3 linked regions of the Fervidicoccus fontis Kam940 genome follow. The main gene of each other region encodes a partner of the protein of the gene in region 2 in a complex. Links are inferred from orthologs where the notes say so. Each region holds a gene or a part of one and is shown on either strand. Other genes may lie near its edges. The genes, in order: rpl12p, tuf and FFONT_RS01770.

The links.
Region 1: the proteins of tuf (region 2) and rpl12p are in contact, whole or in part, in a crystal structure (PDB 3WY9), measured with the Pyrococcus horikoshii proteins. The link is inferred for Fervidicoccus fontis Kam940 from one-to-one orthologs. Residues at the interface, in WP_010885563.1 of Pyrococcus horikoshii: Lys125, Glu126, Phe129, Arg132, Thr133, Lys165, Leu166, Thr169, Lys324, Gln326, Leu359, Ala360, Ile369, Glu372, Ile384, Ile422, Ser423, Gln425; in WP_010886059.1 of Pyrococcus horikoshii: Glu96, Glu97, Leu100, Leu103, Ser104, Ala105, Leu106, Phe107, Gly108.
Region 3: the proteins of tuf (region 2) and FFONT_RS01770 are in contact, whole or in part, in a crystal structure (PDB 7CSL), measured with the Pyrococcus horikoshii proteins. The link is inferred for Fervidicoccus fontis Kam940 from one-to-one orthologs. Residues at the interface, in WP_010885563.1 of Pyrococcus horikoshii: Val16, Lys20, Ser21, Lys62, Arg65, Glu66, Arg67, Gly68, Val73, Ala74, His75, Ile88, Asp89, Ala90, Pro91, Gly92, His93, Asp95, Phe96, Lys98, Asn99, Gly103, Ala104, Asp227, Val228, Tyr229, Ile231, Val234, Val237, Val239; in WP_010884146.1 of Pyrococcus horikoshii: Phe4, Leu6, Val7, Val9, Arg11, Met13, Pro14, Thr15, Asp16, Pro17, Leu38, Ala39, Lys40, Glu44, Pro45, Ile46, Ala47, Phe48, Gly49, Leu50, Tyr56, Leu58, Arg60, Asp61, Glu62, Glu63, Tyr65, Ser66, Phe67, Asp68.

The regions. Positions count from the first base shown.
Region 1 is NC_017461.1:1,208,422-1,219,037, reverse strand. Bases 3,695-6,486 are described here. They hold rpl12p (50S ribosomal protein P1), read right to left. Parts: upstream 5,357-6,486; coding sequence 5,033-5,356; downstream 3,695-5,032. Other genes in these bases: FFONT_RS06345 (50S ribosomal protein L10), read right to left, coding at 5,526-6,486; alaS (alanine--tRNA ligase), read right to left, coding at 3,695-4,578. In the rest of the region: FFONT_RS06370 (metal ABC transporter ATP-binding protein), read left to right, coding at 1-721; FFONT_RS06360 (DUF434 domain-containing protein), read right to left, coding at 1,163-1,879; more of alaS, read right to left, coding at 1,840-3,694; more of FFONT_RS06345, read right to left, coding at 6,487-6,560; FFONT_RS06340 (50S ribosomal protein L1), read right to left, coding at 6,566-7,225; rpl11p (50S ribosomal protein L11), read right to left, coding at 7,299-7,802; FFONT_RS06330 (transcription elongation factor Spt5), read right to left, coding at 7,804-8,298; FFONT_RS06325 (protein translocase SEC61 complex subunit gamma), read right to left, coding at 8,304-8,504; FFONT_RS06310 (archease), read right to left, coding at 9,504-9,938; FFONT_RS06305 (ribosome biogenesis protein), read right to left, coding at 9,996-10,616. UniProt on the Methanocaldococcus jannaschii protein: Forms part of the ribosomal stalk, playing a central role in the interaction of the ribosome with GTP-bound translation factors.
Region 2 is NC_017461.1:549,610-560,275, reverse strand. Bases 4,683-7,524 are described here. They hold tuf (translation elongation factor EF-1 subunit alpha), read left to right. Parts: upstream 4,683-5,369; coding sequence 5,370-6,680; downstream 6,681-7,524. Other genes in these bases: FFONT_RS02895 (hypothetical protein), read right to left, coding at 7,069-7,422; rpsJ (30S ribosomal protein S10), read left to right, coding at 6,761-7,072; FFONT_RS02910 (30S ribosomal protein S7), read left to right, coding at 4,683-5,250. Outside these bases: rpoA2 (DNA-directed RNA polymerase subunit A''), read left to right, coding at 1-789; FFONT_RS02940 (50S ribosomal protein L30e), read left to right, coding at 792-1,094; FFONT_RS02935 (NusA-like transcription termination signal-binding factor), read left to right, coding at 1,109-1,540; FFONT_RS02930 (30S ribosomal protein S12), read left to right, coding at 1,605-2,048; FFONT_RS02925 (bifunctional nuclease family protein), read right to left, coding at 2,061-2,513; FFONT_RS02915 (pyruvate carboxylase subunit B), read right to left, coding at 3,005-4,384; more of FFONT_RS02910, read left to right, coding at 4,648-4,682; FFONT_RS02890 (nucleotidyltransferase family protein), read left to right, coding at 7,560-8,267; FFONT_RS02880 (class I SAM-dependent methyltransferase), read right to left, coding at 8,489-9,046; FFONT_RS02875 (sodium-translocating pyrophosphatase), read left to right, coding at 9,293-10,666. UniProt on the Methanocaldococcus jannaschii protein: GTP hydrolase that promotes the GTP-dependent binding of aminoacyl-tRNA to the A-site of ribosomes during protein biosynthesis.
Region 3 is NC_017461.1:337,280-347,791, reverse strand. The notes cover bases 3,375-6,062. They hold FFONT_RS01770 (elongation factor 1-beta), read right to left. Parts: upstream 5,014-6,062; coding sequence 4,735-5,013; downstream 3,375-4,734. Other genes in these bases: pth2 (peptidyl-tRNA hydrolase Pth2), read left to right, coding at 5,472-5,837; FFONT_RS01765 (zinc finger domain-containing protein), read right to left, coding at 5,029-5,337; FFONT_RS01775 (CDC48 family AAA ATPase), read right to left, coding at 3,375-4,500. Also shown: sucC (ADP-forming succinate--CoA ligase subunit beta), read left to right, coding at 1-111; sucD (succinate--CoA ligase subunit alpha), read left to right, coding at 116-988; fen (flap endonuclease-1), read right to left, coding at 1,010-2,053; FFONT_RS01780 (hypothetical protein), read right to left, coding at 2,059-2,268; more of FFONT_RS01775, read right to left, coding at 2,305-3,374; FFONT_RS01755 (APC family permease), read left to right, coding at 6,347-7,690; FFONT_RS01750 (transcription elongation factor NusA), read right to left, coding at 7,729-8,235; FFONT_RS01745 (hypothetical protein), read left to right, coding at 8,520-8,774; FFONT_RS01740 (ABC transporter ATP-binding protein), read left to right, coding at 8,889-9,617; FFONT_RS01735 (ZPR1 zinc finger domain-containing protein), read right to left, coding at 9,621-10,136; FFONT_RS01730 (ribbon-helix-helix domain-containing protein), read left to right, coding at 10,308-10,512. UniProt on the Methanocaldococcus jannaschii protein: Promotes the exchange of GDP for GTP in EF-1-alpha/GDP, thus allowing the regeneration of EF-1-alpha/GTP that could then be used to form the ternary complex EF-1-alpha/GTP/AAtRNA.

The sequences.
Region 1 (10,616 bases), 660 kb from region 2 along the record:
CTTATCTTTCAGTTTGCCAAAAAAAGGACTAATGCAAGTCGTAGGTCCTAATGGAGCTGGAAAAACTACACTATTTAAATTGCTACTCGGTCTATATAATCCTAAAGAGGGAAAGATCATTGTTAATGGCGAAGATATTACTGGTAACCCTAGACTCGCATCTAAGTACTTTAGTTATGTTCCACAACTCATAATTTCTTCTAAGTCTTTGAACTTTCCAATAAGTGCAAGGGAGTTTTTAGAGTGGGAACTCGCATTTGAAGAGAGATGGCCTAGATTTAAAATTAACAATAACATTACAAACAGAATCAAAAACACACTAAAGTTCGTTAGACTGGAAGAGACCGCTTTTGAAAAAGATATGAGAGAGCTCAGTGGTGGTCAGAAACAAAAAGTCTTTATTGCTAAAGCATTATTAAAAGATAAACCCGTAATGCTCCTCGATGAGCCTTTCTCTTCTATAGACCCAGCAACAAGAATAGATCTCGCTGAAATAATAGTCAAGCTGTCCAGAGAGAAACTTGTCATTATAACGAGCCACGATCCTAATTTGTTAATGAAAAACACCAACTACATGTTACTACTTAGTAGGAATTATTATACTTTTGGAAAGCCTGAAAATGTCTATAAAATAGATGTTTTGAGAAATATATATGGAGGCACAGCAATTGAAGTCGGTGATAAACACTTACATATATGCGATGAAGGATGTAAACCTTAATTTTATTTGATATATTTAATTTGTACTTCTAAAAAATCAAAAGATTTTTCATTCTAGCAAAATTCAAATAAAAATTTAATCTGAAAACTAAAGCTTTTTTTTATTTCAAATAGAAAAACTCCGATATATGATTATTTTTCTGACCTCCCCCCGCCCTAAAGGGCGAGGGTTTCAGTTGTAAAATATACAAAAAATTAAAAATTAAAAAACGGGCCCGCGGGGATTTGAACCCCGGACCACCGGCTTACTTCGCCCCGCACAGGCGAAACGATAGCGCTTAGAAGGCCGGCGCCCTATCCTGGCTAGGCTACGGGCCCTTATTATTCTAATATCACTACTAAATATTAAAAGTATTCCCTTTTTAAAATTTTCTTGCATTACGTGCTAGTAAAAACAGCTAAAGATAAGATTTTTACAACTGAAGGCTTGCTTGAAGAGTTTTCAAATTTCATCGCTTATAAATTGAATGGCTTCTATAACTCTTTTATCCAATATTTTTAATTTCTTTAAAACAAATGAAGAAAGATCAAAGATGTTCAATGCTTTTTCAGCTATCAGAGAATCGCTCGATGCAATGATATATTTGCCTTCTAAAGATAGTTTTATTAAAAGCGAATCAGCCATGTTATCGAGATAAAATTTAGTGTTTTTCAATCTTTCAGAAAATAGGGAAGAAGCCTTGCTCAAATACTCTCCACTAAATGGAACTTGTTTGTCCGCCACCAACACAACCTCTTCGGGAGAAATCTCATATAACGATTCTTTGACATATTCCATTACTGTTTCATGAATTTGCCATTCTCTTTTTGATCTTCCTTCTGTTTTTGCGAGATCCCTAATTATTCCGTCTGTGCATCTAAACACAAAATATCCTTCAATAGCTTCGGAAATTGTCGTGACAACATTATAGTAATCTATTGCAATTTTTTTACCCTCAACTTGTGATTCATTGAAGGTCTTTTGTTTAACCATTTTATTGAATTCAAAAGAATGAAAGCACCTCTTAAGGAGTTCTCTCTCTTTAATGCTTAAGAAGTATTTTGAAGATGCTATGTTTATAGCAGTCTCTGATTTAAAATTATTATTCAAAAGAAAAAGATAAGTTTTTATTGCTTCTTTTAGCCTTTTTTCTCCAGGAGCTCTTTCACCATCTTCCATACATCATCAACATTTATTTCTTGCTCACTTGTACACTGGGCATGATCTTTTTTGCCGCCACCCTTGCATCCATAGGATGACAGAGCTTTAATTATTTCAGTTGCATTTAATTTTTCAGAAGATTCTCTTCCTTCGCTTACCTCTATACTTGTTCCCTTTGCATTTTTGAATATCCTTATAACTATGATTTCTCGCATTTCTCGAGTTATCTCTTTAAGTAGCTCAGTAGTAAACTCTTCATCGTCTATTTCATCTTTGTAAACGAATAATCTTATGCCATTTATTACTTCTGCTTTACTCTTTAAGTTTTCTCTAAACACTTCAGAATATATGTCCCTGTATAAGTTAAGTCTGTTCTTCATTTGCTCAAATTCCTGGTTTAATTTCTTCACCCTGTTTAACAATAATGGCGATTCTGTTTCTACTTCCTTTGAGACTTCATTGAGTATTGATTCAAGCTTGCTAGCATAGTTAGTTACTTGGGTACCGCTTACAAACTCAAACCTTATAATTCCGTCTTGAAGCTTCGCAACATTTATAATCTTTATCCCTCCAACCTCACCAGTATTTGAAACATGTGTTCCAAAGCACGCTTCAACATCATGCCCAGGTATTTCTACTATTCTTATCCTCTTAGACATTGGAACGCCGCCTTGATATAAGACAAAGCCGTATCTCTCTTCGGCTTCGTTTTTATCCATGAACTTAGTGATAACAGGCAACCTCTCTAATACTACCTTATTTGCTTCGTCCTCGATCCTTCTTATTGTAGCCGGATCCGGCACTTCATAGTGAGTGACATCAAGTCTAGCCTTTTCTGGTGTCTTTTCTGCGCCAGCCTGCCATACATGTTGACCCAGCACTTTTCTTAATACTCCAAGCAATATATGAGTACTCGTATGATGTCTCATGTTTAGGTATCTTACACTCCAGTCTATTTTTAGCTTACAACTCGATCCAATCAGCTTTTCGGCGTCTTTTTCAATGTTTTTATCAAGATAATGAATGACATGCTCATCGTACTTTTCCACGTTTACTACATTATAGATTTTTCCATCTACTTCTATGCTTCCCTTATCGCTAGACTGTCCACCCCCTAATGGATAGAAAATTGTTTTATCGAGCACAAGCATGTTTTCTTTCGCTGCCAAAATCTTTGCATCGCTTTCTCTTAAATATGGATCTACGTGAAATAAAAGCTCCGTCGGAGGTATGTTATTTAGCCATTCTAACCTAGTTGTGACTTCTTGTTTTTTTCCTAATTTGGGTCTAGAGCTTTCTCTGGCAATCTTTGAATAAAAGTCAAAAGGAACCTCTATGCTTATGTTCTTCTTTTTTGCCTCATTAACTATTAGTTCAGGAGGTATCCCCTGCTCTTTATAGATTTTCTCAAATGTCTCAAAGTTTGGATTAGAAACGACCGTTTGCAATAATTTTGGAATTTTTTCCTTTACAAGTTCATAGAATTTTTTCTGCTCATATTGAACTACGTTTATTATATAATTGTGGAATTCTTTAAGTTTGTAGTTGTCTTGCTTCCAATATTCGATTTGTTTTTCAATAAAATCTGTAAAGTCAATTTCAGGATTTATCAAATAAAGAGTTCTAAGAGCTCTCCTCAAAACTAATCTTGCCAGATACCCTTCTCCTTGATTGCTTGGAACGATCCCATCGCCTAACATATAAGCTAATGTTTTGCTGTGGTCTAATATCGTGAAAAGCTTCATGTCGTTTTGCAAGAAGGCCTTAACACTTTCCTCATCAAAACCGCTATGTTTTGATATGTTCTTTATAAACATGGAGACACTTTGTTCAGAAGAAGGATCGAGTAGCCCAACATATCTAAAAGCAGCCTTATAATATTCTTTCGGTGGTTCCTCTAAGCCTAATTTTTTCCTAAATTCGTTAACAAGGTCTCCGTATATTGCATGAAACGCGGTTGGCGTTTTCTGGGTAAACCAAGCAATCCTTTCAATTCCATATCCTGTATCAACTATCTGAAGAGGGATCGGTTCAAGGTTGTTGCCGTTCTTCTTATACTGCATAAACACCAAAGTAGCAGGCTCTAATCCACCTACTGTAACTTCGAAGCTCGGCCCCGCATTCCCTCCTCCTTCCCACCAGGACTCTTTAAATACTAAAAGTTCAGGAGGTATTCCTATTTCTTTAGTGAAGAATTCAAATGAATATCTGACCGTTTCATCTTTCCAGTAAATAAATTTGCCATTCCTTTCATTAAACGCGTGGTGCCCTCCCATTTCAAATAAAGTCAAGTGCCTTCCCATAGTGAGTCCGACGTTATCTATATCTTCTAGCCTAATACACGGCTGACTTACAACTAATGGATTCGCTGGAGGTGGCACTAGACCGCTTGTTACATGTGGTTGAAAAAGGACAATGCTTGCAATTGTGAGGTAGAGATCTTCTCTCCATCTAGCGACCACAGGTCTAGGATCTAAAATTTTGTGCCCTCTTTTTTCAAAGAAAGTCAAGAATGTTTGTCTGGCCTCTCTAACGCTTAATGGTCTTTTAACTGGGATACTATCAAAAAAATATTCTACACATGGTGCGTCCTGGCATGTATCGAATTCGGTGTTAAGAGTCCAAAAATATTCTCCACATTTTTTGCATCTTTTTCTAACAAAGCCGTTTTCCTTAAAAAAGTTAAGCAAATACTCTTCTGGATTTACTTGCACCATATTTAACAGCACCTTTTTTCATATAAACTAAACATAAATTGTTTTTTACTATCTTTAAACTTTTGTACTATCCAATATCTGTGCTCATCAATCCTCAAAATAGCGAAAGGCCTTCCGTATTTATTTGTAAATATACTTTTCATTTGCAAGGGAATTAGAATTATCAGAAACCAACCATTGATAATTGAAAAGAACTTATTGTTTTGATCTAAGATATAATACTCCTTCTATTTGTCTTGGTTAGGAAGCCTACTCCGCCTTTAAAGGCTGATCACTGAGATTTGATTATAGAATAAAAGCCTGGAAATATTTTAAACTTTATTTGTCTTCAAGGATAAGGCTTTCAGTCGTAAATCGAAAAAACTGTCAATCAAAATTAACTCAAAAATATATCTGAATAAAAGTTTATTCTTTAAAAACCATGTAATTTTAATATATTACTCAAAATTTTCTGTTATCCAAATAATGCTCCTAATCCACTAGATAGCTCCTCTTCGCTTAGCTCCTTTTTCTCTTCCTCAGCCTTCTCTTCCTTCTTTTCCTCCTTCTTCTCCTCGCTAGCTGGTGCAGCTGCAGGTGCCGCAGGTGCTACTGCGCCTGTTACTAAAGCAGATTTTAACACTTCATCGATGTTTATTTGCTGTAGAGCTGCAACAAGCGCTTTAACCCTCACATCATCTACTTGTATTCCCGCAGATTCTAGAACTTTCTTTATATTTTCTTCATTAATGTCTTTCTTTGCACTATGTAACATGAGAGATGCATATATGTACTCTATAGTTCATCACCCCTTATGCTATTAAAATATCATTATTTTTATGCCTTTATATAAATTGAGTTTTTTTCTTTTTTTGTTCGGCTAAGCTTTGCTCAGCCTCATCAGGATATTTATACGAATTAAATCACATCGCATATAAAGATATGAAAAACAATTTAAAAATTTTCTGTTATCCAAATAATGCTCCTAATCCACTAGATAGCTCCTCTTCGCTTAGCTCCTTTTTCTCTTCCTCAGCCTTCTCTTCCTTCTTTTCCTCCTTCTTCTCCTCCTTCTTTTCTCCTTCAGGAGGTCTCTGTAATTGAACTCCTTCTATTCCCAATTCTTTTGCCTTGTCGCCCATAGCAGCTACAATGCTATATGCCTTAGATGCAGCAACTCTCAAAACATATTCTGCATTATCACTTGTAATGTATCCAATTTCTGCAGATAAGTGCAAAGCCCTTTTATAGCTTTTTATTAAGGATAGCTTAAGCGCTTCAGGCTCAGGATATGCGATCTCTGATGCTAAGCTTATAGCCTGAATGTATGACTGGATTAAGCTATTTCTGTACTCTTCAATGTTTAAGCTCAAAGATTCTGCAGGTAATAGGACACCATCGTCTAGTGCATACTGCAAGCTTAAACCGACTTCCCCAGGAGAAATGCCCAGTCGTTGAAGCATAGATGCGAGATCTGCGCTTATTACATCACCAGGCTTTGCGAGTACTGTCCTTTTTGCAATCCAAATGGTTCCGTTTTGAACTTTTGTGGGAATTTTTAGCTTTCCGAATGCACTTAACAGAGGCCCTGGCTGAAGGTGTGTATCCATGGGCTCGACTGCAATTTCTCTATCAACCTTCATTCCAGCTTTAGCAGGAGCAGGCAATCTCATTCTGTTAATCATTGCCGCTAACATAAATGGGTTCAGTTTTGAAAATACGAATATTTTCTGGTCCTTTATCACTTCTTTCAGTTTTTCTTTTCCTTTAACGTCTGCCTTTTCCAAAGCTATGAGAAATAAGTTGTTTTTTACGCTTTTAATGACAATAGCGTCATCGACTTTATCTCGGAGCATCACCTTGATTTTTTGGATCAAACTTGCAGGTACATCTTTAGCATCAATTATTCCTAGTACAGGGTATTCTTTCATTAATTTAACTAATTCGTTTACTTCCTCTTCCTTCCAACTAGGGACAACTTTCTGTTTTACTATAAGCCTCATTATGCTCACCTCATTCTAATTTTTACTGGAGGTCCCATAGCTTTTTTGAAATATATAGCATCGACATTTGAAAGAGTCTTAAGCTTATTTTCTATTACATTCAGTATTGCAATTGCGTTTTCAGTCAGTTCTTTTAACGTATTATCTTCAGTACCTATTTTTACTTGAATTTGTGGCTGATCTTTTATTCTTACAATTGCTATCTTTTTATATCTTTCCAATATTGATTGAAGATCGCTTCTTGGAGGCAAAGGTATCGGAGCTTTTCCTCTAGGTCCTAGTGCTGGACCCAAAGTTCGACCGACTTGAGACATCAAATCCGTTTGTACAAGAATTACATCGCAGTTTTTTGCAATCTTTTTAGCTTTTTTCTTATCCTTACTTATTTCATCCAAAATTGCTTTATCTATAACCTGTTTGACATTTAGATTCTTTGCCTGAAGTGCCAAATCTCCGTCAGCTACTATACAAATCTCTGGTTCTTTTTTCGGTGCATTAGGCAGAAATACGTTCTCTCTAATCTTAAATTCCGGCTTTTTTGGATCTATTTCTTTAAATGTTATTATCATTTCAATGCTTTGCTTAAAGTTTCTCTTTGGACTTTTTTCCAATACCTCTCTTAAAGCATTTTCTATCTTCTCCGTTAATGTTGTCGCTTGAGCCATAGTAACGTGACACCCTTATTTTTCATAAACTATTTTTTATTTTTCATTTTTAAGTTAAAAACGATGTCTCCTTTTAATGTTCTTCCCAATCCTTTATATAATCTTCTATTATTTTATCATATGTGCCGCTTTCAAGCTCTTTCTGAACATCTTTAGGGTCTTTACCCTCGACTGTGAGACCTATGCTTCTTGCACTCCCTAAAAGCATCTTCACAGCTTTCTTTAGATCTCTTGTAAGTAACTCGTTTTTCATTATTATTGCTACCTCAGCTAAATCTGCTACCTTGATATCGCCAACTTTTTTATGAGCAGGATCGCCGCTGGGCTCTTTTGCTTTAGCTTTCCACAGAAGTAGTTCGGTTACTGTAGGCGGCTTCACTTCTATAATATAATCTTTAACAGAAGGATACAAATATATCGTTATCTTTACTTCCTTCTCTTTTAAAGCACCTATCCTCTTATTTATTTTTTCAGCTATTTCATCTACATTAAAACCATATTTTTTAGCTTCTTCTAAATCTTTCTGAGAAACGTTTCCTGTTTTTACGCTTAAATTTATAATTTTAACTTCACTCATTTTATTCCACCTTCTTTACCGGTTTTACAAACTCACCCGGAATAGTTACTTTGAGCGGATATGCGGATTCTAAAATATTTAGAACCACTTCTTGCTTGACTTTATCTATTTCAATTACCTGCGCTTTTATGCCCTGGAATGGACCTGCTATAACTTCTACGGTATCTCCGGGATTTAAAGTTTCGATTGTCGCTTTTGGCTTGGTCATTCTTTCTACATCTTCAACTGTAAGTGTTCCATAAACTCTCTTTCTTAAATGTTGCATATCCTTAATTACAGCTTCAACCGCACTCGATTTTTGGCTTTCTAATACCAAATACCCCTTTAACTTTGGAGGCAAAATTATTGAATAAATGGGAGAATGCGAAAGAGCAATTTTCCTCTCAAGAAGCAATGCTACATTTAGCTCCTGTCTAGAAACTGTTCTGATTAAATAAAATGAACTTTTCTTCTCGGCTGGCTTCTCACCATTATTTATTTTTTCGTTATTTTCCATTTTTTTCACCTTATCGCTGGAAGAACAACAGTTACCATAATGTGAATTATGTATGCGATGGTTCCAACTAGAGTAAACCCTATTATATTTAACTTTAACAGCAAATTAAATTCTTCTTTATCGGGTCTTCTAGACAGTTTCAGTATTTTTCGCCACATTGACAGCATTTCCTTAATTTTGCTTTCCTCTTTGCTTTCGCTTTTCATCTTTTTACACCAAACTAATAGAGTAAAAACAAAACTATAACCAGAGATCCCGCGCGTTTTTCCTATTTACAGATTTTTTATTAGGTGCCGCGGCCGGGATTTGAACCCGGGTCACGGGCTCGAAAGGCCCGCATACTTGACCGGGCTATACTACCGCGGCTCACTCTAAATTTTTTTAATTGAGGGTTTATAACTCTAACATCTTTTTTAAACTTAAAATTTCTTTCGCTAGTGCCAATTTATAAAAGTTAATTTTAGAGAGCTTTCATTTTATGATAATTTTTTGTCCTATATTTTCACACGATTTTTCTTTTTTATTAAAAAATAGAGTAGCAAATAAATTATCACAACTACGGCTACTATTTGACCGAAGTCGAGAGAAATGACAGAATATCCTCCGTGAGTTTCAATGATGAATAAAGGATAAATCTTAATATTTTCAGGAAATGAGAAAATAAAAATATAATTGAGAAGAATGAAGAGGATTCCTAATAATGTTATTATTGTAAGAAAAATTTTCTCGTATTTTTGCCCTGAAGGCTGAAATATTATAGCTAATATAAAAGCTAAAAACACGAGAAATATAAGAGGTTGTAAAAACAGCAAACAGTTCACCTTTTTACAACTACATTGGTTTCATTGTTAATGCGGCGGCCGGGATTTGAACCCGGGATCACCGGCTTGGGAGGCCGACGTCCTAGTCCAGGCTAGACGACCGCCGCTCTACTTTTCTTTTTTTCTTTGATCCCCTTTTTAAATCTTACAAACAAAGATCTTGTCAAGTACGGCGTGAATAAAAAGTTTATCTCTTTCAGACCATTTGCGAAACCAAAAAGAAAGGCAATTAACCAGAAAAAGAAGAGTGAACTGTTATTCATTGATCATGAAAATTGAAAAAATGCGAATTTAAAATGCCATAAAGCTCAGCATTTCCGGCTCTCTTCATATAATTGTCGAGAGACCCTCTTCTCATCATTGCTTTAGACAGCCAATTATAATTTATATATCAACAGTTATTTTTAACTTCCAAAGATCTGATTCTCTTGTTACGTTTATTTGCGAATAAGTTGGAGCTTTAACATGTGTTCTTGATTCATGTTTCCTTTCATTATAGCGTTCTCCATATGCAACTCCATTTACTAAATATTCTTCATTAAGTTTTTCAATTTTTTCAACCTTTATTTCCCTTGCTAAAAAACCTTCAGCATCAAACAAATATAGAAATTCTTCGACCCATCTGTAAAGTAAGTTTTCTAAATCAAAACCGTTTACTTTTAATTCTTTTTTTTCTTTTATATCTATTTGCGACGGATTTGTCATTATTTCCATCAAACCTTTAGCAATATATTCAAAAGCTCTTTCAAGAGTTTTCCCTCTCGCGACAATAATCACATCAGAAGTATGCTCCTCAAAGGAATAACCTTCGCCTTCCATCTTTATCACGCATTAAATTTTTATTTTAATATAAAATGCAAAAATTTTTCATTATTATCAAATATATTTCTCTAGATGGCATATTATTCTATCTGCAACCATCCATGCATCCATGATGAAGTCTTTTTTTAATGAAATAGACCTCCATGCTACCATTTTTGTATCTTTACTGAAATCGCCGTGGGGAAATCCTCCGATTAAAAAAGAACACGGAGGAAAGTAAAACTTTTCTAGTTCATTATATTCCACTTTTTCAGCTTTTTCATGCAACAAGATTGGCTTTTCTATATTTTTTTCTTTTAAGTATTCACTAAGCTTAACATTTTTTCTCAGAATAAGCAATGCCTCTCCACTTCTCGGCACTTTTTTGTATTTGTACAGATTTTGGATGAGGGATACGAACTGAAAGTAGTTTTTAGGAATTCTTGTTATTGGGTTAACTTCAATAATATCATTATTTATTGTGTGAATGAACACCTTCAATTTTCCCTTTAAGTTTAAGTAAGAATATTGCGTTGCTAGAAGAAATTGATGGATTATATCGGGTCTTCCCCTTTTTTCTTTTTCTTTTAAAACTTTCATCTCTTCATAGAATAGGCTTTTATCTAATATAAGATATTTTGGTTCTATATTAAATCTCCTAGATAGAATAACAGCTTTTTTCGAATTAACGAGCTC
Region 2 (10,666 bases):
AATGTCGTTGAAGCGGACCTGTTCTCCAATAGCATTAGAGTTGAGCTTGATCCTGCAATGCTGGAAGATAAGGGGCTCACAGTAGAGGAAGTATATGAAGTTATTAAAAAATCCAATGTGGGAAAGGCTGAGATAACAGGAGAGAACACGATAGCGATTTACCTCAAAGAATCCAGCGATCTCTCATATATTTCTAAGAAGAGGGAGAAGGTTCTAAACCTAAAGATAAAGGGAATAGCTGGGATAAAGAGAGCTATAATTCAGTCGAGAAGGGGAGAGGACGGAAGAGAGGAGTATGTAATAGTTACTGATGGCTCTAATCTGGAGCAGGTCTTAAAGGTAAAAGGAGTAGATCCTACAAGAACAAGGACAAACAGCGTTTATGAAACGATGATGGTTTTGGGAATAGAAGCCGCGAGGAAGGTCATAATAAATGAGATAATGAACGTTCTAAGGGAGCAAGGTTTGGACGTTGATGTGAGGCACGTTTACCTTGTTGCAGACATCATGACTCAGACGGGAGTCGTGAGGCAGATCGGAAGGCATGGGGTTTCTGGAGAAAAGGAGAGCTTCCTCGCTAGGGCTGCATTCGAAATGACAACGAAACATTTATTTGAGGCATCTACACAGGGAAAAACAGATGAACTTAAAGGAGTAACTGAAAACGTGATAGTTGGTCAGGTTATACCTGTTGGTACGGGAATGATCGAACTTTATTTCACTCCTCATATTGAAAAGGATAAAAGACAAATTTTAAATGAAAAAGAAAGTGGAAATGGTGAAATGTAAATATGGCGTCATTCGAAAACGAGATAAAAATGGTAATAAGAACTGGAAAATTAGAAATAGGTTCCCAGTCTACAATAAAAACCTTAAAGCATGGCAAGTCAAAAATGGTTGTAATAGCTTCTAATGCAGATCCTTCAGTTAAGAAGGACATAGAATACTATGCCAAGCTGTCCCAAACGCCCATATATGTCTTTCAAGGTACATCTGTTGAGCTTGGAACATTGCTTGGGAAACCTTTCCCGATACAGGCGCTATCAATAATAGACGTGGGCGATTCAAAGATATTGGAGCTGGTAGAGACATAAAGGGTGGTAAAATAATGCCAGAGATTAAGCTAACACCTGAAGAGCTGAGGCATATAGCCCTTTTTCAGGATGTTACAGGAACCACTGTGAAAGATTGCATAATAGACAATGAAAATAACATGATAATTTTTGTTGTTAAGAAGGGAGAAGCAGGAGCTGCTATAGGAAGAGGAGGCTCAAACATAAAGAAGTTGAGAAAGGTTTTGGGAAAAGAAATAGAGATAGTTGAGGACGGAACTACGCTTGAGGAGCTCGCTAAGAATGCTGTCGCGCCTGCGAGGGTTAAGGCAGTGAAGGTAGTTGAGACTCCATCGAAGAAGACTGTTTACATAACTGTTGAACCTAGCGATAAGGGTGTTGCAATTGGGAAAAATGGCAAAAATGTAACAAGGGCTAAGCTACTGCTTAAAAGATACTATGATGTTTCAAATGTGATAATTGTTTAAAAAAGAAACTTTATAAGGCTCGAGTGTTTTCCTTTAATGTGAATAAATGGAGGTTTGATCTAGTTTGCCAGGTAAGAAATCGCCCCTTGGATTGTTTGCAGCGAGAACTCTAAGAAGAAAGAAGCTAAAATTCAGATGGAGTCAGAGAGAGTTCAAAAGGAGGATGCTAAACTTAAAGAAGAAGGCTGATCCTCTTGAGGGTGCTCCGAGAGCGAGTGGAATTGTTTTGGAGAAGGTTGGAGTGGAATCTAGACAGCCTAACTCTGCAGTGAGAAAGTGCGTGAGAGTCCAGCTTGTAAAGAACGGAAAGGTCGTAACAGCATTCGTGCCTAGCGACGGTGGATTAAACTTCATAGATGAACACGATGAGGTTGTCATTGAGGGAATAGGAGGACCTAAGGGCAGATCAATGGGAGATATTCCCGGCGTTCGATACAAAGTAGTTATGGTCAATGGAGTAAGTTTAGATGCTCTGCTGAAAGGGAAGAAGCAAAAGCCGGTAAGGTAAAATTTTTAAATTTTAGTTCTTCTGTATATTCAATATCCTTTCAGATACATAAACATCTTTTCCAGCAATCATTGCCAAAAATATAGCATGGCTCGGAATGAATCTTCTCACGAGCATGGTTTTTCCCTTTCTGAAATAAACTTTAGCAGTGTACAGCATTGTTGTTGGATCATATTCGTCTATTACGACTTTTTCAAGATCATCTTTGATAAGATTCAGTATGTCCTCATGCATTGCGATAAATGAAAAAATATCTATCCTTTCCTTCTTTTCATTTCCATTTAAGATTGAAGAGCCATTAATTACGAATCTGGCAATTTCCAGCGGGACATTATAGAGCTCAAATTCATCCCCGTTCTCGAGAATTAAAAGAATAACGGGAATGAGTGGATCTTTTGATGCTATATATGCATCCATCTCAACAGCCTTTAAAAGCTTCCCATTTTTCCGGGTAGTTTCATTCATCTCCGTAGCGCCATAAGTTTTGGTATTTTCCTATAACATTTTTCAAATAGGAGTTAAATAACATTTTGAAAAATTCAAACAAAAGCAATCTCATAAGTTTTGGATCTTTCCCGTTTTCCGCCCTAAATCATTATAGGTCTCTCTGGAATGGGTTTCACCTTAACCTTTATGCTTGAAACTACTTCCACCTATCTAGTTCAATTTCACATGAGAGAATGGTTCTACTGTTCATGGAAAATCTAAAACGTAATATTGAGTGGGTTTTTTATTAAAAATAAAATGGCAAAACAAGCCTATTCAGGTTTTTTGAAAATTTTTCTTCGCGAAAAAGGAATAAAGCTCTGGTGCCGCCGGGGGGATTTGAACCCCCGACAACCCGGTCTTCAGCTTCGCCGAGGTATCTACCTCTCGGGCGCTCTCCCGGGCTGAGCTACGGCGGCTCTTAATAATAATCTATCTCTAAAAGATTATAAAAATTTTGAATGAAAAAATTATTGCTTCTCAAGCTGCTTTTGAGCTGAAAGCTGTGAAATGGGTGACACGGATACAAATTTTTCTTTAAAGAATGCCTCAGCCTCTTTTGGAAAGAGGCAAAATGTTATTACGTCCTCTTCCCTCGGATCATTGAGCAATTTTTTCATGTATTCCCTGCACTCAATCAAGCTGAGAGACTTTTCAGGTAACCCTCCATCTCCTGCTAGTATAATTTCAGCGACGTTTTTGTCAATTGGTGCAGGAGGTTTTCCATACAAACCCTTAACATAGTCAACCAACTCTTTAACTACAATGCTATACCTTTCTCCGCTTATTACATTTAAAACTGCTTGTGCCCCAACAATTTGAGACATCGGTGTAACTAAAGGAGGCCAGCCAAGCTCCTTCCTGATTTTTGGAATTTCCATTAAGACTTCCTCAAGCCTATCTAAAGCTTGTAGCTCATTTAGCTGTGCGATCATATTAGAAAGCATTCCGCCAGGAATCTGATGGATCATGGCTCTCGGATCGGGAACTTGAAGCTTTGGATTATATAATTGAGAATATCTTTTCTTCAAAAGGGAATCTATATGTCTTGAGGCCTTCTCTATTTCACTCATTTTGAGTTTTTTCCTGTCTTTTTTAAGGAGTATGTTGTATACTGTTTGAATAGCTGGCTGTGCAGTCCCAAAAGCCAACGGGTAAATGCTCGTATCAATAAAATCAGCACCTGCTTCAATTGAGGCTAAATACGTCGCAACTGAAAGCCCACAAGAATCATGAGTGTGAATATTTACTTTAACTTTTAGCTCCTTCTTAATTCTGCTAATAAGGCTCCTCGCGGTTGAAGGATCTAAAAGTCCTGCCATATCCTTGATTGTTATTAAATCAGCCCCCGCTTCTAAATAGCTCTCTGCAAGTTTAACATAGTAGTCAACTGTATGAATTGGGCTGATAGTGTAGCTCAATGCTCCCTGAACTATCGCACCCGTCCGCTTTGCAATTTTTATAACTTCCGCAATGTTGTCTATATCATTTAAAGCATCGAAAATCCTGAAGATATCTATGCCGTTTTCATATGCCTTTTCTATAAATGCCTTTGAGACATCTATGGGATACTTTCTATAACCTACTAAATTCCTTCCTCTCAAAAGCATTTGTAGCTTAGTCTTCTTTACCACTTCCCTGATTTTTTTAAGCCGGCTCCAAGGATCTTCCTTTAAATATCTTACATCAACGTCAAATGTAGCTCCTCCCCAAACCTCCAAGCTGTAGAATCCAGCTCTATCTATTATTTCAGCAATATCTCTAGCGTCGTCTTGAGAAAGTCTTGTCGCAATTAATGATTGGTGAGCATCTCTTAAAGTAGTATCAATAATTTTAACCAAGCGGTACACCATTTTTATTTTTTGTTGAAACTCAATAAATCAATTGTTGAAAATTATTTAATGAATCATCGAATATAAAAAACTTTCGACTGAAAACCATTTTAACGAGATTACATAATTGTATAATTAAATAACACCATTAAAAACTACTAGATAAATCAATGAGGTTGAATGTTTATAAATCATTTTTAGTTTTAAAGCTTCGATACTATTAGAGGTAATTTTATAAAAGCTTTAAAACTAATTAGTTTCAGTAGTTTAAGTTCATTAAAATGGTGATTGTATTGGCAGAAAACGAGGAGATTAAGGCTGTAGAAATAAAACTGTTCGATAAGTGGAGTTATGAAGGAATAGAGATCAGAGACCCGAGCCTGAAAAAGTACATATCTCTTAGACCGGTGTTCCTTCCTCATACCGGGGGAAGGCATGAACATGTCAGATTTGGAAAGTCGAGAATACCTATAGTCGAGAGGCTCATAAACAACCTAATGAAGCACGGAAGAAACATGGGGAAAAAACACCTCGCTTACAATATTGTAAAAAATGCATTTGAAATAATTTACCTTCAAACAAAACAGAACCCACTTCAGGTTCTAGTTAGAGCGATAGAAAATGCGGCTCCTAGAGAGGAGACAACGAGAATTATGTACGGAGGGATCATCTACCATGTCGCCGTCGATGTCGCTCCTCAGAGAAGAGTCGACTTAGCTCTTAGAAATATAACTGATGGTGCCAGAAACTGTGCATTCAACGGACCTAAGCCAATTGAGGAGTGCTTAGCTGATGAGATCATTGCAGTAGCCAACAATGATCCAAAGAGCTATTCAATAGCGAAGAAAGAAGAAGTAGAAAGAATAGCTTTGAGCTCTAGGTAAAAAAGCTTTTTTGAAAAATTTATTATTTTCAAAAAACTTATAACACCATATATCAAATATCATAGTAGTTTTAAATATCCTTTAATGTAAAAATTAAAAACACAGTGAGAGTGATCCCAATGAGCGAAAAACCTCACCTTAACTTAGTAGTAATCGGACATGTTGACCATGGAAAGAGCACTACTGTAGGGCACATACTTTACAGATTAGGTTATGTAGATCCTAAAAAGCTGGCCGAGCTAGAAGAAGAGGCAAAGAAGAAAGGTAAAGAGTCTTTTAAATATGCATGGTTGCTCGATAACCTAAAAGAAGAAAGAGAAAGAGGAGTAACAATAGATCTTTCATTTATGAAATTCGAAACCAAAAAGTACTACTTCACTATAATTGATGCTCCAGGGCACAGAGATTTCGTCAAGAATATGATCACCGGTGCAAGTCAGGCTGATGCTGCAATACTTGTCGTTTCTGCGAGAAAAGGAGAATTTGAGGCTGGAATGAGCCCAGAAGGACAGACAAGAGAGCACTTAATACTTGCGAAAACAATGGGAATTGAACAGATAATAGTTGCAGTAAACAAGATGGATGCAACAGAGCCACCGTATAGCCAGGAAAGGTACAAACAAGTAATTGACACTCTTCAGAAATTTATGAAGGGCCTGGGATTTGATATATCGAAGATTCCGTTTATACCTATATCCGGTTGGAACGGAGACAACTTAATAGAGAGAAGCCCTGCCATGCCTTGGTACAACGGCCCCACTCTGGTAGAAGCCTTAGACAATATTCAGATTCCACCAAAGCCAATTGATAAGCCATTAAGAATTCCAATACAAGCGGTATATGCTATAAGCGGTATAGGGACAGTTCCTGTAGGAAGAGTTGAGTCGGGAGTTCTGAAGAAAGGAGACAGGATAGTATTTATGCCTCCAGCAATAGTTGGAGAAGTCAGAAGCATCGAGATGCACCACACGCAGATAGAAAAGGCAGAGCCAGGAGACAACATAGGATTCAACGTGAGAGGCGTCACAAAGACCGATATTAAGAGAGGAGACGTAGCAGGACATTTAACCAATCCGCCAACAATTGCAAAGGAATTCACTGCGAGACTTTTCATAATTTGGCATCCATCAGCCGTAACAGTTGGCTATACACCAGTTATTCATGCACATACTGCAAGCATTGCAGCTAAGATAACCGAGCTGGTATCAAAACTAGATCCAAGGACTGGTAAAGAGGCTGAGAAGAACCCGCAGTTCCTAAAGCAGGGAGATACGGCAATTGTGAAGTTCCAGCCAATTAAGCAGATGGTTGTAGAGAAGTTCTCCGAGTTCCCAGCACTAGGAAGATTCGCTATGAGAGATATGGGCAAGACGATAGGCATTGGAGTAATAACTGATGTAGTGCCTGAACAGGTTCAGATAAAGGGATAAAATTTTTATCGAATGCTAAAATCCAAAATATTTTTAAGTTTTTGTTTTTTTATCTTAAATAAAAATTGGGAGTGAAGCTTATGCCGGCTACAATGGCAAGGATAAGGTTATGGAGTGCGAATGTTGAATCGCTAGATAAGGTTACAAGCCAAATAAAGGCTATAGCAGAGAAAGGAGGAGTAAAGATGAGAGGACCGGTGCCCCTTCCAACTAAAAGGTTGGTAGTTCCGGTTCTTAGATTACCTCACGGTGAAGGTTCAAAACACTGGGAGCACTGGGAAATGAGGATACATAAGAGGCTTATAGATATAGCAAGTGACGAAAGGATTATGAGACAGATAATGAGGGTCAGAGTGCCAGAAGACGTTTATATCGAAATTGAGCTGATCTAAAAAAATTCTAAAGCACTTAAAATTTCCTTTATGACACCATCGGTTTTTACAAAATCTTTTTGAAGCAAGCATACTTTTAAAGCTTTGTTGCAAGCATATCCTTTTATATCAATTAAATCTCCTACAATTATCACAGCTGGGACTTCTTCAAAAGAAAGTTGCTCTCTTAACAGCTTAATAACTAATTCCGTATACTTACCTTCAGACCAATTGAAAGCCCTAGTGTCATATATTAAAGGGTTTATCAAAGGAAAGGACTTTATGCTGTAGTCATCAATGCATTTTTTCAGCCCAAGAGCGGTCTCCTCGCTGACATCTTGCGCTCTAGCGATTAGAATCATCCTTTCCATTTGCTTACCGCCACATTATTTTTGTATAAAAGTATCTTAAAATTTAAATAGATTAAAATATTTTATAGTTGAAGTGTTCGAATTTGATTTAAATTGTCGATGAGAGTTTTAATATTAGATTAACTGCGGTGAAAACTATGAAAGTAGAAACTGCTGCAATACTTGCGGGAGGATATGGCAAAAGGCTGAGACCTTTAACAGACTCCATTCCTAAGCCAATGATAGAGGTTGGAGGAAGACCCATATTAGAGTGGCAGATGCTTTGGCTTAGAAGCCTTGGTATAAAAAAATTTGTCCTTCTAGTTGGATACTTAGGCGAGATTATAAAAAGCTATTTTGGCAATGGTGAAAAGCTTAAAGTTGAAATAAAATATTCCTTTGAAAATGAGCCTTTAGGAACTGGAGGAGCAATTAAAAATGCTTATAACGTAATGAAAGATGAAAAATATTTCTTTGTTGTAAATGGAGATATTATAACGAACCTGAACCCTTATGAAATGGTCAGCGATTTGGAGGATGAGATTGGCGTAATTGCTCTCGCTCCTCTTCAAAGCCAGTATGGAGTTGTCGATGTAGATACCAACGGTCATATAAGAGGTTTCAGAGAAAAGCCAAAGATAGAGGGCATATGGATAAATGCCGGAGTGTACTTACTAAAAAGCGAAATATTTGAAATGCTTCCAAAAAAAGGGGATATTGAGAAGGAAACTTTTCCGAAAGTTGCAGAACAAAATAAATTAAAGGGGAAAAAGTATTTTGACATATACTGGAAAAGCATTGATAGCCACAAAGATCTTGAAGAAGTGGATAAAGCTATAAGGGAGAAAAAAGTATTTAGTTTTTGAGCCGGGGTGCCCGAGCGGACTAAGGGGCTGGCCTGGAGAGCCAGTTCCCCATACGGGGAGCGCGGGTTCAAATCCCGCCCCCGGCGCTACTTAAATCAAAAGTGCGAAATATCTTTAGAATAAAGTTTTTTGATATACAAATAAATACAAAAATCATTAGATATAGTTATGGAAAAGGTAAAGAAGATCATTTATCCCAATTTTTCGCTCTCTTCGATGAACTATTTTTCTTTTTTAAAAATTGCAATATACTGAGAATCTCTCTCGATCATTTTGTCTAATTTAAAGCCAACTTCAGTTGCCATTTTGACGAGATCCTCTGGTTTTATTCTTATATGAGGTGGAGGACCAAATAACCATGAATCTGAAGGCTTAAACTCTATTATCAGTAATCTTCCATTTTCAGCAGAATTTTTATATAAATAGCTAAGCAACTCTTTTTTGCAATTTATATCATGAAAGCTATTAGAGAAAAACGCTAAATTGAAATACTTTATTTCTAGGCCTTCACAAACGTCTTTCGCCAAAAATTCCAAGTTGCTAATGCCCTTTTCTTTACCCTCTTGAATTAAGCTATTCATAAGGCTTTCATCCATATATGCTTTATCAATAGCGTAGACCTTCTTTGCATGTTTAGAAAATATGAAGGAATAATAACCGTCTCCTGATCCTATGTCCAAAATAACATCTTCGTTGCTGAGTTGAGCCAATTCAAGAAGCAAATTTTCCTCGAGTCTTTTCTTGTTGGAATGCATATGATGGTGGTAATGTTTGCTCATTTTTTCACCTTGTTAAATATTGCAGGTGCAAATATTTAAAAAAAGTGCAATTTATAGCTACTTCAAATAAAAATAGTTAAATTTTATAATAATTATTAATATTAAAAAATGAATAAATTTTAATATTTAAAAATTGAAAAAGGAAAAATTTTTATTGCAAAAACAGCAAATGATAAAAAAAGATTAAGTTTTTTAACCATTCGGCTTTATTTTTTCAAGGTAATTACAGTTTTAAACATTGGTGAAATGAAAGTGCTGTTCGTATATGTGGGTCTAATTGCAGGTCTTCTAGGAATAATAAGTGCTTTATATATCTATAACTGGATTGGAAGGCAACCTACAGGCACGGAAAAAATGGTCGAGATATGGAAATCGATAAGAGAAGGAGCTTCAGCATATATGAAAAGGCAATTAAAAACAATAATTGTGTTCTCTTTTATTATGGCTGTTATTGCTGGTATCAGCGTTTACATCGGGTACGATGTGAAGCTTTTGCCACAACATCCGGAAATGAGAAGCGAAGTTATTTCAGAGTCCATTCTTATTGCCGTCTCAGTAGTTTTGGGTAGTGCATCATCTGTAACAGCAGCGTTTTTAAGTATGGATGCATCAACAAAGGCTAATGTGAGAACAACCGAGGCCGCAAGGAGAGGAACTTGGGAAGCGCTCAGGACTGCAGTTTTAGGAGGAAGTGTGCTAGGATTTTTAGTGCCATCAATGAGCGTCTTTATGCTCTCTCTGCTCTATCTAGTATATTCTTTCTTTGTAGGCGGTAGCAATCCTTTAAGCATAAGAATTGTACTTGACAGTTTGGCAGGATTTGCTTTTGGGGCAAGCCTTTCGGCATTATTTGCTCAAGTTGGAGGAGGAATATATACAAAAGCTGCGGACATGGGTGCAGATCTTGTTGGAAAGGTTGAAGCGGGAATACCTGAAGACGATCCTAGAAATCCGGCCGTAATAGCAGACCAGGTCGGAGATAACGTTGGTGACTGTGCGGGAAGAGGGGCAGACATTTTCGAATCTATTACTGCAGAACTGCTAGGTTCTATGATCGTTGGTTGGGCAGTTTACTTTATATTGATTAATGCAGGAACTTCCCAGGATACGGCTATTAAATTCATGCTATTGCCATTGCTGATAGGAGCTGTAAAGATAATCTCAACTATACCAGGAGTTGTAACAGCAGCTTCCCAGAAGAAGTTTAATGACCCGATTGAGCCCATGAGGAACGGGGTTATAGTAACAGCTGTTGTCGCATTAATTGGATTCGCGATCGTATATATTCTTTTCTTTAGGCAGTATTGGGGATATCTTCTCTCAGAATCGCTGATAGGAATAATTTCTGCTGTTATAATAGTGCTAGCTACGAACTATTATACCGGTAGGGAATCTAAAGCAGTTGTTGAAATAGCTCAAGTCTCGCAATCCAGCTCTGCTTTGACAATTCTGAAAGGGCTCACGATAGGAATGAGGGCGACATTCGTGCCTATTATCGTAATTTCATCAGCTCTTCTTATTGCTTTCATGATAGGCATGCATATGCCACTTCCTTCGACTTCTAATTCATTGGCAATAGCAGGCATTCCAATAGAAAAATTCCTTTACGGAATTTTTGGA
Region 3 (10,512 bases), 210 kb from region 2 along the record:
ACAAATGAAGAGGAAGGGAAAAGGATACTTAAAGAGTTGGGAATAAGTTCATATAATGATCCAATTGAAGCTGCGAGAAGCACTGTCAATTCTGTAAAGGGAGGTGAATAACAAAATGGCAATATTAGTCAACAAAGATACAAAAGTATTGGTCCAAGGGATTACCGGGAAAGAGGGATCCTTCCATACTAAGTTAATGCTTGAATACGGTACAAAAATTGTTGCAGGAGTTTCACCTGGCAAAGAAGGTCAAGAGGTTTACGGTGTAAAGGTATATAACAGCGTAGAGAATGCTATGTCTGAGAATCCGCATATTGACGCATCTATAATTTTTGTACCAGCCGCTTTTACTGCAGATGCTGTGTATGAAGCAATTAAAAATAAAATAAAAAACATTATCGTTATAACTGAAGGGATTCCCGTGCATGAGACGATGAAATTTGTCAATTATGCGAATGAGAAAGGCATAAGAATTATAGGTCCCAACTGTCCTGGAATTATAGTTCCAAACGAGACGAAAATTGGCATAATGCCAGGAAGCGTATTTACAAGGGGCCCCGTAGGCATAATGTCAAGAAGCGGTACTTTGACTTATGAGATAAGTTACGCTCTATCAAGAGAGGGAATTGGGCAATCGACTGTTATAGGCGTTGGAGGAGATCCGATAATCGGTCTAAACTTCATAGAAGTTATGAAATTATTTAATGATGATAAAGAAACGAAGGCGGTAGTTATGGTGGGGGAAATAGGAGGCGACATTGAAGAAAGAGTAGCAATGCGATTTAAGAAAGGAGAATTTGACAAGCCGATAGTTGCTTACATAGCAGGCAAAACAGCACCTCCGGGCAAAAGAATGGGGCATGCGGGAGCTATAATTACTATGGGAGAAGGCACTTATGAGGGAAAAATCAAAGCTTTAGAAAATGCAGGAATACCTGTAGCAAAAAACCCATTTGAAATTCCAAAACTGATTAGCAAACTAATTTGATTCTAAAATTCAAAATGTTTTTTATTTGAACCAAAAGTCGAGACCTTTAGTTTGAGATTTTACATTTTCTTTAAAAGACTTTTGAAGTCTTTCAATAGCGTTTTCAACTCTAGCTTCATTAAAGTCATGCTCCTCCACTAATATTTCTTTAATTTTTTCAACAGAAGGTTCTTTCCACTGTATTGTATAATTATCGGTAACTTCGGGGTTCATAAAATAGTTGAAGATTTCATAGTAATCTACCTGAGTTTGAGGAAGGCTCTTGAGAATTTCCTCCGTTTTCTCATAGCTTTTTACAATTTTCAAAGCTGTTTTGATTCCAACCCCCTTAATACCGTCAGGATTGTAATCCGTACCTAGCATAATTCCTATGATTATAAGCTTCTCTCTGTTGATGCCGAGCTTTTCATAAATTACGTTTGATTCTATAACTTCCGGTTTGATATCAATATAGACATCTTTTTTAGGTAGCTTTCTCTTTCCAGAGACTGTAAGGTTCCTAACCACTCTTGGCGACCCAAACAATATACTGTCATAATCCTGACTTCCAGAGCTCCAGACATCTCCTTTTTTTGCCATATATGCAGCCTGAGCCTCCCCCTCTGCTGGAGCTTGTACAGTTGGAAGGCCCATGGCATCAAGTAGCTTAATAGCCTCTTTCACCATCTCGTCATTAAGCCTCGTAGATATCTGGGCATATTTCCTAGCTTCTTCATATTTCTCTTCAGCAATTGCTACCTGATATTTTTTGGCTGCCTCTTCTTTTACTTTTCTTCTTTTCTCTAGTTCTTTTTCCTTCAAACTAGGAGGTAGACCATCAAATACATATATAGGCTTAATTCCTGCTTCAATAAGATTTATTGTTCTATAAAAAATTCCGCTTAAATGGCTTGTTACTCTTCCTTTATTATCTATAAGGGGTGTCCCGTCAGGTTGCCTTATAGCCGCTAGAAATTGATATAGTGCATTATATGCATCAATTGCAATCGTTCTTCCTTTAAGTGATTCAAGCTCAATCTCTTTTATAGCCTCAGGAGGAATAAGCTCCCTTATATTTACTCCCAAGATGCTCAACTCTCTTTGTTCAATTCTATACTTAAGACGTCCTCTTTTATTAAGCTTGTCTTTAAAAGTCCATATAATTCCATTTTCATAATAGTTTTCAAAAATTCAGAATAACTTACTTCTGCAGCATTGTTGACAGCCTCATATAATTCTTTATCAGTAGATATTCCATTTTTGAGCTGGAGAACTCTATAAATTATCTCCTGAAGAGGCAAATTCCTCCAGATGCTTTTTATTTTTACCCCCTCCATTTAAATATAAGGAGTCGTCTCTATTATTTTCTTGCTAATAGCTTGTCTCGCTTGCTCAAACCATTTAATATAGTATTCGATCATCTGCTTAGTAATTGACGGCTTTATTACTTGCAGGGCATCCTCAAAGTGTCTCATCCTAATTTCAGTTGCCGATAAATTCTCTCTTAATGCCCTCAACCCTGCTTCTCTAACCAAAGCCTCTATATCTGCACCCGTATATCCCTCAGTAATTTCTGCAATCCTCTCCAGATCGACGTCGCTTGCTAAAGGCATCTTCTTTGTATGAATCTTTAGAATCTCTAGTCTATCGTCTTTGTCCGGAGGGGGAATGTAGATGAGCTTTTCAAGCCTTCCTGGCCTCAAGAGAGCAGGGTCGATTATATCTGGCCTGTTAGTTGCAGCTATAACTATAACGTTTTCTAAGCTTTCAATTCCATCCATTTCTGTCAGCAATTGGCTTACTACTCTTTCAGTAACATAAGAGTCGCTTGACATTCCCCTTATTGGTACAAGCGAATCAATTTCGTCGAAGAATATAATAACAGGAGAGTATTGTCTTGCTCTCCTGAATATTTCCCTTATAGCTTTCTCACTCTCTCCAACCCACTTGCTCAACACCTCTGGACCTCTGACTGCTATAAAGTTCGCCTCGCTCTCAGTTGCAACAGCCTTAGCGAGCATCGTTTTCCCAGTACCAGGAGGTCCAAAGAGTAATACGCCTCTTGGAGGTCTTATGCCGATCTTCTTAAATGACTCAGGGTACTTGAGAGGCCACTCAACTGCCTCTCTCAGCTGCTGTTTTGCCTCTTCAAGCCCACCTATATCGCTCCACTTAACATTTGGAACCTCAATATATATTTCTCTTAATCCGCTTGGAATAATCTCCTTATATGCTTCCATAAAGTCCTGCATAGTAACTACCATGCTATTAAGTACTTCTTCTGGAATTCTTTCACTGTTTAAATCTATTTTCGGTAAGTACCTTCTCAATGCATGCATCGCTGCCTCTCTTGAAAGGGCTGCAAGATCAGCCCCCGTATATCCGTGAGTAATACTAGCTATCTTTTCTAAATCTACATCTTCCGCTAAGGGCATATTTCTCGTATGAATTTGAAGTATTTCGAGCCTTCCTTGTCTATCTGGCAGAGGTATTTCAATTTCTCTATCAAATCTTCCCGGTCTTCTTAATGCTGGGTCAATGGCGTTAGGTCTATTCGTTGCTGCAATTACAATAACATCTCCTCTAGTTTCGAGTCCGTCCATCAGTGCTAGCAACTGAGCTACTACCCTCCTTTCAACTTCACCAATTACTTCGTCTCTCTTAGGGGCAATTGCATCTATTTCATCTATGAATATAATAGCTGGTGTGTGCTTCTTGGCTTCCTCAAATATTTCTCTCAACCTTTGTTCGCTTTCTCCGTAGAACTTACTCATAATTTCAGGGCCGTTTATCGCAACAAAGTATGCCTGGGTCTCGTTTGCAACAGCTTTAGCTAAAAGGGTCTTACCAGTTCCTGGTGCTCCATAAAGTAGTACTCCTTTGGGAGGTTCGATTCCTAATCTTTTGAAAACCTCCGGGTATTTAAGCGGTAGCTCAACAAGCTCCCTGATTCTTTCAACAATCGGTTTAAGTCCTCCAATATCTTCATATGTAACTCTAGGCATTTTCCCCGTATCTACCGGCTTATCTAAAACTATTAAGTTAGTTTCATTAGTTATTATGACTATCCCGATAGGCTTGGTTTGTATCACTGAAAATGGAATTGGCTGACCCAATACTGGAATGAGTACTGTATCTCCTTCTACCACAGGAGTATCAATTAGCCTCCTCTTTATGTAATTTACAAAGCTGTTTTCAACCTCGATGTTATAGTTATTTGGGGCAAGCTTTACGTATGTAGCTGGCTTCGTCTGTGCTTTTCTCACGATTACTTTATCCCCAATGCTCACACCTGCGTTCTTCCTAACCAATCCATCCATTCTTATTATATCCTGACCTTGATCTTCAGTATAGTTTGGCCAGGCAATAGCGGCTGTTTTTCTTCTTCCTTCAATTTCAACGACATCTCCAGGTTCTACTCCAATTTCCTTCAACATCTCCAGGTCTATTCTTACCTTTCCTCTCCCAACATCTTTTTGCTTAGCTTCTGCGACTCTTAATAAAAGCTCCTTTTTTTCATTAGTAGTACTCATATTACAACACTTCTAAATTTTTAATAAGTGAAGAAACGATTAAAAATATAGCGACAATATGTTTTATAAAACATCTTTAACTACAAAATAAAAGTACTGCAAAAGATATAATAAACATTTTTCTAAGAAGTTGCTAAATTGTATTTTCGCATGTGAAATCTTTGGTTTTTACTACAGCCGCGATATTTATAAAAGATTTTATTGAGAATTATTTAAAGTCAGAAATAAATAGGTTTAGAAACTACTTAATCTTGAGACGCTTTCGATTTCAAAATCATCTATATCTTCGATACCTCTTAATATTTCCTCCAGTTTTTCTGTTCCACCTTCTGTCTCCTCAGGAAAAGTCAAATATAATTTTAATGCCGTATAGCCAAATGCTATTGGCTCTTCAGATGCCTTAATTATGATATAATCCTGCGGTAAAGCCTTTCTGATTTTGTCAGCAACCTCCTCTCTTTTAGCTTCAGCATCTTTTGGATAAATTTTTAAGCTTACAAGTACTCTTGCCATTTCTTCTCATCCCTTTTACGGTCCTTCAAAACCACAAACCGGGCATTTATATTTTACACCTTGCTTCTTGCATTTACTGCATCTTACTATTTCAACTTGTCCACAGTTCGGGCACAGGAAAATTGTTGGCTTTTCTTCAGGAGAAACTGTCTTTCCACAACTGGTGCAAGTTCTTGTTTTTACGGTGTTATGTACGCTTAATTTTGATGCAACATTGCTTGATTGCATACTTATCACATCTAACATTTTCATTTTTTTACTATTAATTTTCAAATCGTTAATAAATTTTAAATTTTCCGCAATAGTACTATATGTTAAACTCAAGTAAACCTCCCCTATCCTAACAAATGGTCTCTATGGTAAAAAGATGAGGGTGTAAGCATAAACCTAAAAAAGGCTAAAAACCTAAACAAATTTTATATTTAAAAATTCTTCGCATTGCTTTAAGTGAAGTTATTATGCAATGTAAGCAAGTTATAGTTGCCAGAAAAGACTTGAGACTTAGTCCAGGTAAATTGGCTGCTCAAGTTGCACATGCCAGCGTTGAATGCGTATTGCAAATTTTAAATAGCAATAGAAATGAATGGAAAAAATGGCTTGAAGAATGGATAAAAGAAGGACAAAAAAAAGTTGTCTTAAAAGTAAGTTCTTTAGATGAATTATTAGTATATTACAATAATGCAAAAAGCTTAGGTCTTCCCGCTTCACTTATTAAAGATGCAGGTTTAACCCAGGTACCAGAAGGTACTATTACTGCTGTAGGCATAGGACCAGCACCAGAAGAACTCGTTGACAAAATAACTGGTATGCTTGATTTGTATTGAAGCCTTTTTATATTAGTCCCCTTTCATTAAATAGCGTAAGGTAGATAGTTGCTTTCTTTTTTAGTAGAAAGCTGAGGAACAAAAATTATTTTTTACTAAAGACTTCAATATTTTAATTTGTTTATCGCAAATTTTTATTTCAAAGAAAAAATTCGCGAATATATCCTATGCATTTAATTAAGAAGTTGTAAGAGTAAAATTTATGAAATACGAATAAAAAAATTGATTTTAAATAGATTATATAAAAATTATATTATTAAAGTCTGACAAGTAATAATTTTCTATAATAAAAAACATTTTAATGGTTTATATTCAAAAGATTCTTTTTTAAAAAATTCGTTTTTTTGAAATTTTATTTCTTCTTAATTTTCTTTTTACATAATTTAAAAAAACTTTATCTTATAAATCTAATTGTTATAGAAATTTTTTAGAATGTGAAGAAAAATTTAAATATTATGCGAAAATTAAAAATAAGTAAATCTTTTAATAAAATAAAAGGTGTGTTATGAATGGCAGACTCTCATGGTCTAAAAAGGCAGGTTGGATGGTTTGTGTCAGCTTCACTAGTATTGGGAACGTTGGGGTCGAATGGTCTTTTTGGAAATTACCCTGTAACTTATAGAATTGCAGGCCCGGCAGCATCTTTTGTATGGATCGTTACGATGATTTTCGGCGGATTTCTAGCAATGACCCTTGCATACGACTTTACGATATGGCCTGACAAGGCCGGCTCTGAGTATGCTCCCGTTCGTATCGCTTTAGGAAAATATCTTGGAGGGCTAACTGCTTGGGGATTCTATGTAAGCTGGGGAACAGCAGCAACTATAGGTACATTAATTACCGGATGGTATATATGGCCTACTAATACTACGTATCAAACGATATTTACTGGCGTAACGGTGACGGTGTTTTTCATAATTAATTACTTCGGAATAAAATTGGCTGGATTAGCTGAAGTTATTATGACATTATTGAGAATTGTACCTACAATTTTTGTTGGTTTAGTTGCAATACCATATGTTAACTTATCAAACTTTCATCCATTTTGGGTAGCTAGCAGTGAAATACCGGGTGCATCCGCAAATTCGCTCTACGGAATGTTCATGCTATTTTTAGCAGCATCCTTATATTCGACTTGGAGCACATATGCTACAGATATATTTGCATCAATAGTGCCTGAAATAAAGGATCCTGAGAAAAACGTCCCAAGAGCAGGGCTTGCCTCTACTTTGATTCCATTACTATTTGTAAGCCTCATAACGATAACCGGCATTGGAGTTCTAGGAAGCGATCTAGGGACAGGGGAAGCGCCATTATTTGAATATTCAAGAATTGTATTAGGCGGTGTCGGTTTAGCATTAATGTGGACTGCATTAATAAGCGGAACACTAACAAATGCGAATGTTGCTATGATAGGAGGATCTAGAGTCCTTTATCAAATGGCTGTTGAGGGAGACATCCCAAAGATCTTTGCAAAAACAAACAAATATGGAGTTCCAATAATTGGCCTGATTTTCACTTATATCATAAACATAGCAATGTTGTTATATACTCCGATATACGCTATACTTGTCGCTATGTTCCAAGTTCCATACATGTTAACAATATTTCTATTAAGCGTAGCAAACTTGAAGATCAGAGCAACAAAGGAGTGGCACGAGAAAGCAGCTTGGAAGGCTCCATGGTGGCTGATAATTGGATTCTTTATTATTGGTGTGCTTAGCCTTATGTACTGTTGGGCATATGGAATACTCTTTGGATGGCATGACATAATACTTGGAGCCGCTTCAGAAGTTGTGATGCTAGTGTTACTAGCGATACCTGATATTATGAAAAGAAGAGAGAAAAAGTAAACGCTGAACTTTTTAAATAATTAATATATTTTTTATTTTTATTCCATCTTTATTTTTGCAGGAGATTTAAAAAGCTTATGAAACACATCTTCTAAAACCTCAACTTTAGTGGGAAGTGCTCTCGCATCATATTTACTTATCCTTATAACATATTCTGTAGTTCCATCTGGAAGCCATATCGTATTAACACCTACTATTCTAACCGGGCTTAAAAGCTCTGAAGCTAATTTTTTGAGATCTCTTGTATCTTCCACTATTTGAACCCTTACATTCAACTTTTCACTCAACGCCTTAGCAACTTTCTTGAGCTGATATTGACTTTGCATATCGGATTTTACGACTATAACGCAAAGATCTTCGCTCCAAATGGTTCTTATATAATTAAGATCTTTTAAAAATTTGAATTCTTTCTCTTCTTCTAGTTCAATCAGTGCTTTCATTACAGGAATTTCTTTTTTATCGACTTTTCCACTATCTACTAGCCTCTGGCATCGCGGACACAAAACTCCTGTCTTGACACAAATATAATCGAGAGGAATTTTCACTATTTCTACAGCACCTCCTCATTAGCATTATAGCGAGTTACCAAATGCTATAATAACCTTGTTTATACTTAGCACACATGCATGTTAATTTTTATGTTAAAACCTCTTATAAATATGATCTTGAGTATTAAGTTTTAGAGAAAAAGATTAATTTTAATTTCGTTTTTAAGCTTTTCTTAGCATGAAAATGAGAATGTATTATTTGCTATAATGTGAAACAATTTTAATTGTAAAAAATTTATATAAGAGTAAATAAATTTAAAAAGTCTCAATAAGGTGGAAAAATGTCTAAACAAAATACTAACGAAATTTCATATGAAGAGTTTTCTAGATTAGACATAAGAATAGGGCTAATAAAATTTGCTGAAAAAATTCCAGGGAGTCATAAGCTTTTGAGGCTGATTATTGATCTTGGTCCATCTATCGGTGAAAGACAAATAATCTCTGGAATCGCTGAATCATATAAACCTGAAGAGCTTGTGGGAAAAAAGGTTCCCGTTCTAACTAATTTAAAACCAAAAAATTTTTGGGGTATGTGAGTGAAGGCATGATCTTAGCTATTGGATGTGAGAGCAACCAATTGCCAGTTTTATTGCTACCTGAAAAAGACGTTTCTCCTGGAACTAAAGTATGCTAAATGAGGTTAAAATTGAGTGGAAAGCCAAAAAAATATCGTTAGATTAGAAAACATTCATAAGATATACAAAACAGGAGAAATAGAATATCATATTTTAAAGGGAATCAACCTTACAGTCAGAAGCGGAGAGTTTATTTCTATAATGGGCCCCTCAGGCTCTGGCAAGAGCACTTTGATGAATATAATTGGCCTGCTTGATAGACCTAATGCTGGAAAAGTATATATAGATGGAATAGATGTAGCAAAATTAAAGGATAGCGAAATAGCAAAAATAAGAAATAGGAAAATTGGGTTCGTTTTTCAGCAATTTAATTTAATTCAAAGATTAACGGTATATGAAAATATAGAACTGCCTCTTCTTATAAGAGATATAAGCAAAGAGGAAAGAGAAAAGCTTGTTCGTGAAGCCCTTCTAAGAGCTGGCGGAGATTTGGGCTGGCTAAAGAAAAAGCCTAACCAGCTCTCTGGTGGACAGCAACAGAGGGTCGCAATTGCAAGAGCCCTAGTAGGAAAACCAAAACTGATTTTAGCAGATGAGCCGACGGGTAATCTAGATAGAGACTCAGGAAGAATAGTTATGGAAACACTTAAAGAACTAAACAAGGCGGGTGAAACTATAATCTTGGTTACTCATGATATTGAAGTTGGAAATTGTGCGCAAAAAATTTATTACATAAAAAATGGAGAGATTGTAGGTTCAGGTGAAACAGATCAGAATAAATGCATTTTAAATTCAAAAAGATAATTACTATTCATAATTTACTTTGATTTTTTCCGAATATATTCTTGTCCTCCCGTAATTATCATGTAATTTTATTGTAAATGCTTCATTTAAGTGAAGTAACCTATCTATTTGCATTAAATAATTTTTACAATTATCTTCGTCTGTACAGATTGTTTTGACCTGTTCTCTTATTCTTACTAATAAACCTTCGACTGTTGTCACAAAACCTTCGTCTAATTCTGAAGACAATATTTCGGTTTTTATTTCAGGAATTTCAATATCGGTATTTTCACCGATAAACATAATTATATTGAGATCTCTCTCATTTTCTATTTTTAATTCTATGATCCTCTTTTTTCCAATTTCATATGGAATTATATATGAAAATCTATATCCGCATTTTTCACATTTAGCTCCTACAATCAATGACATTCCATATTGTGGCATATCGTAAATGATTTCCCTTATAACTAGAGAGTTCTTTGCTTTACAAATCGGACAGTCCATTAAATATTCATTTATAATTTTTTTGTCGCTCATTATATACACCGTATTACAGTTTAAATAACAGTAAAAAACATCAATAAACACGCTAGCATCAATAGGAAGTTTCTATAATATATTGATAAAAAGGATTTATAAGCATGCCTAACTAAAAAAATGTCAATATTTTTTTTCTTTTTTGATTTATTTTTGAATTAGGGATCTCAGATGCCAAGCGACATAATATTCATTGCAGATAAAAAAGAATCATCAAGATTTGAGCTAATTATAAACTCTGTCAAAATAGTTTCCTTCAGAGTAGATGAAAATTTAAAGAAATGGATCGAGAGCGCCTGGAAGGAGAACGGCTTTTCTTCAAGAAGTGATTATTTAAGGAATATAATAGAGGACGTTGTAATAAATACGGATAAAT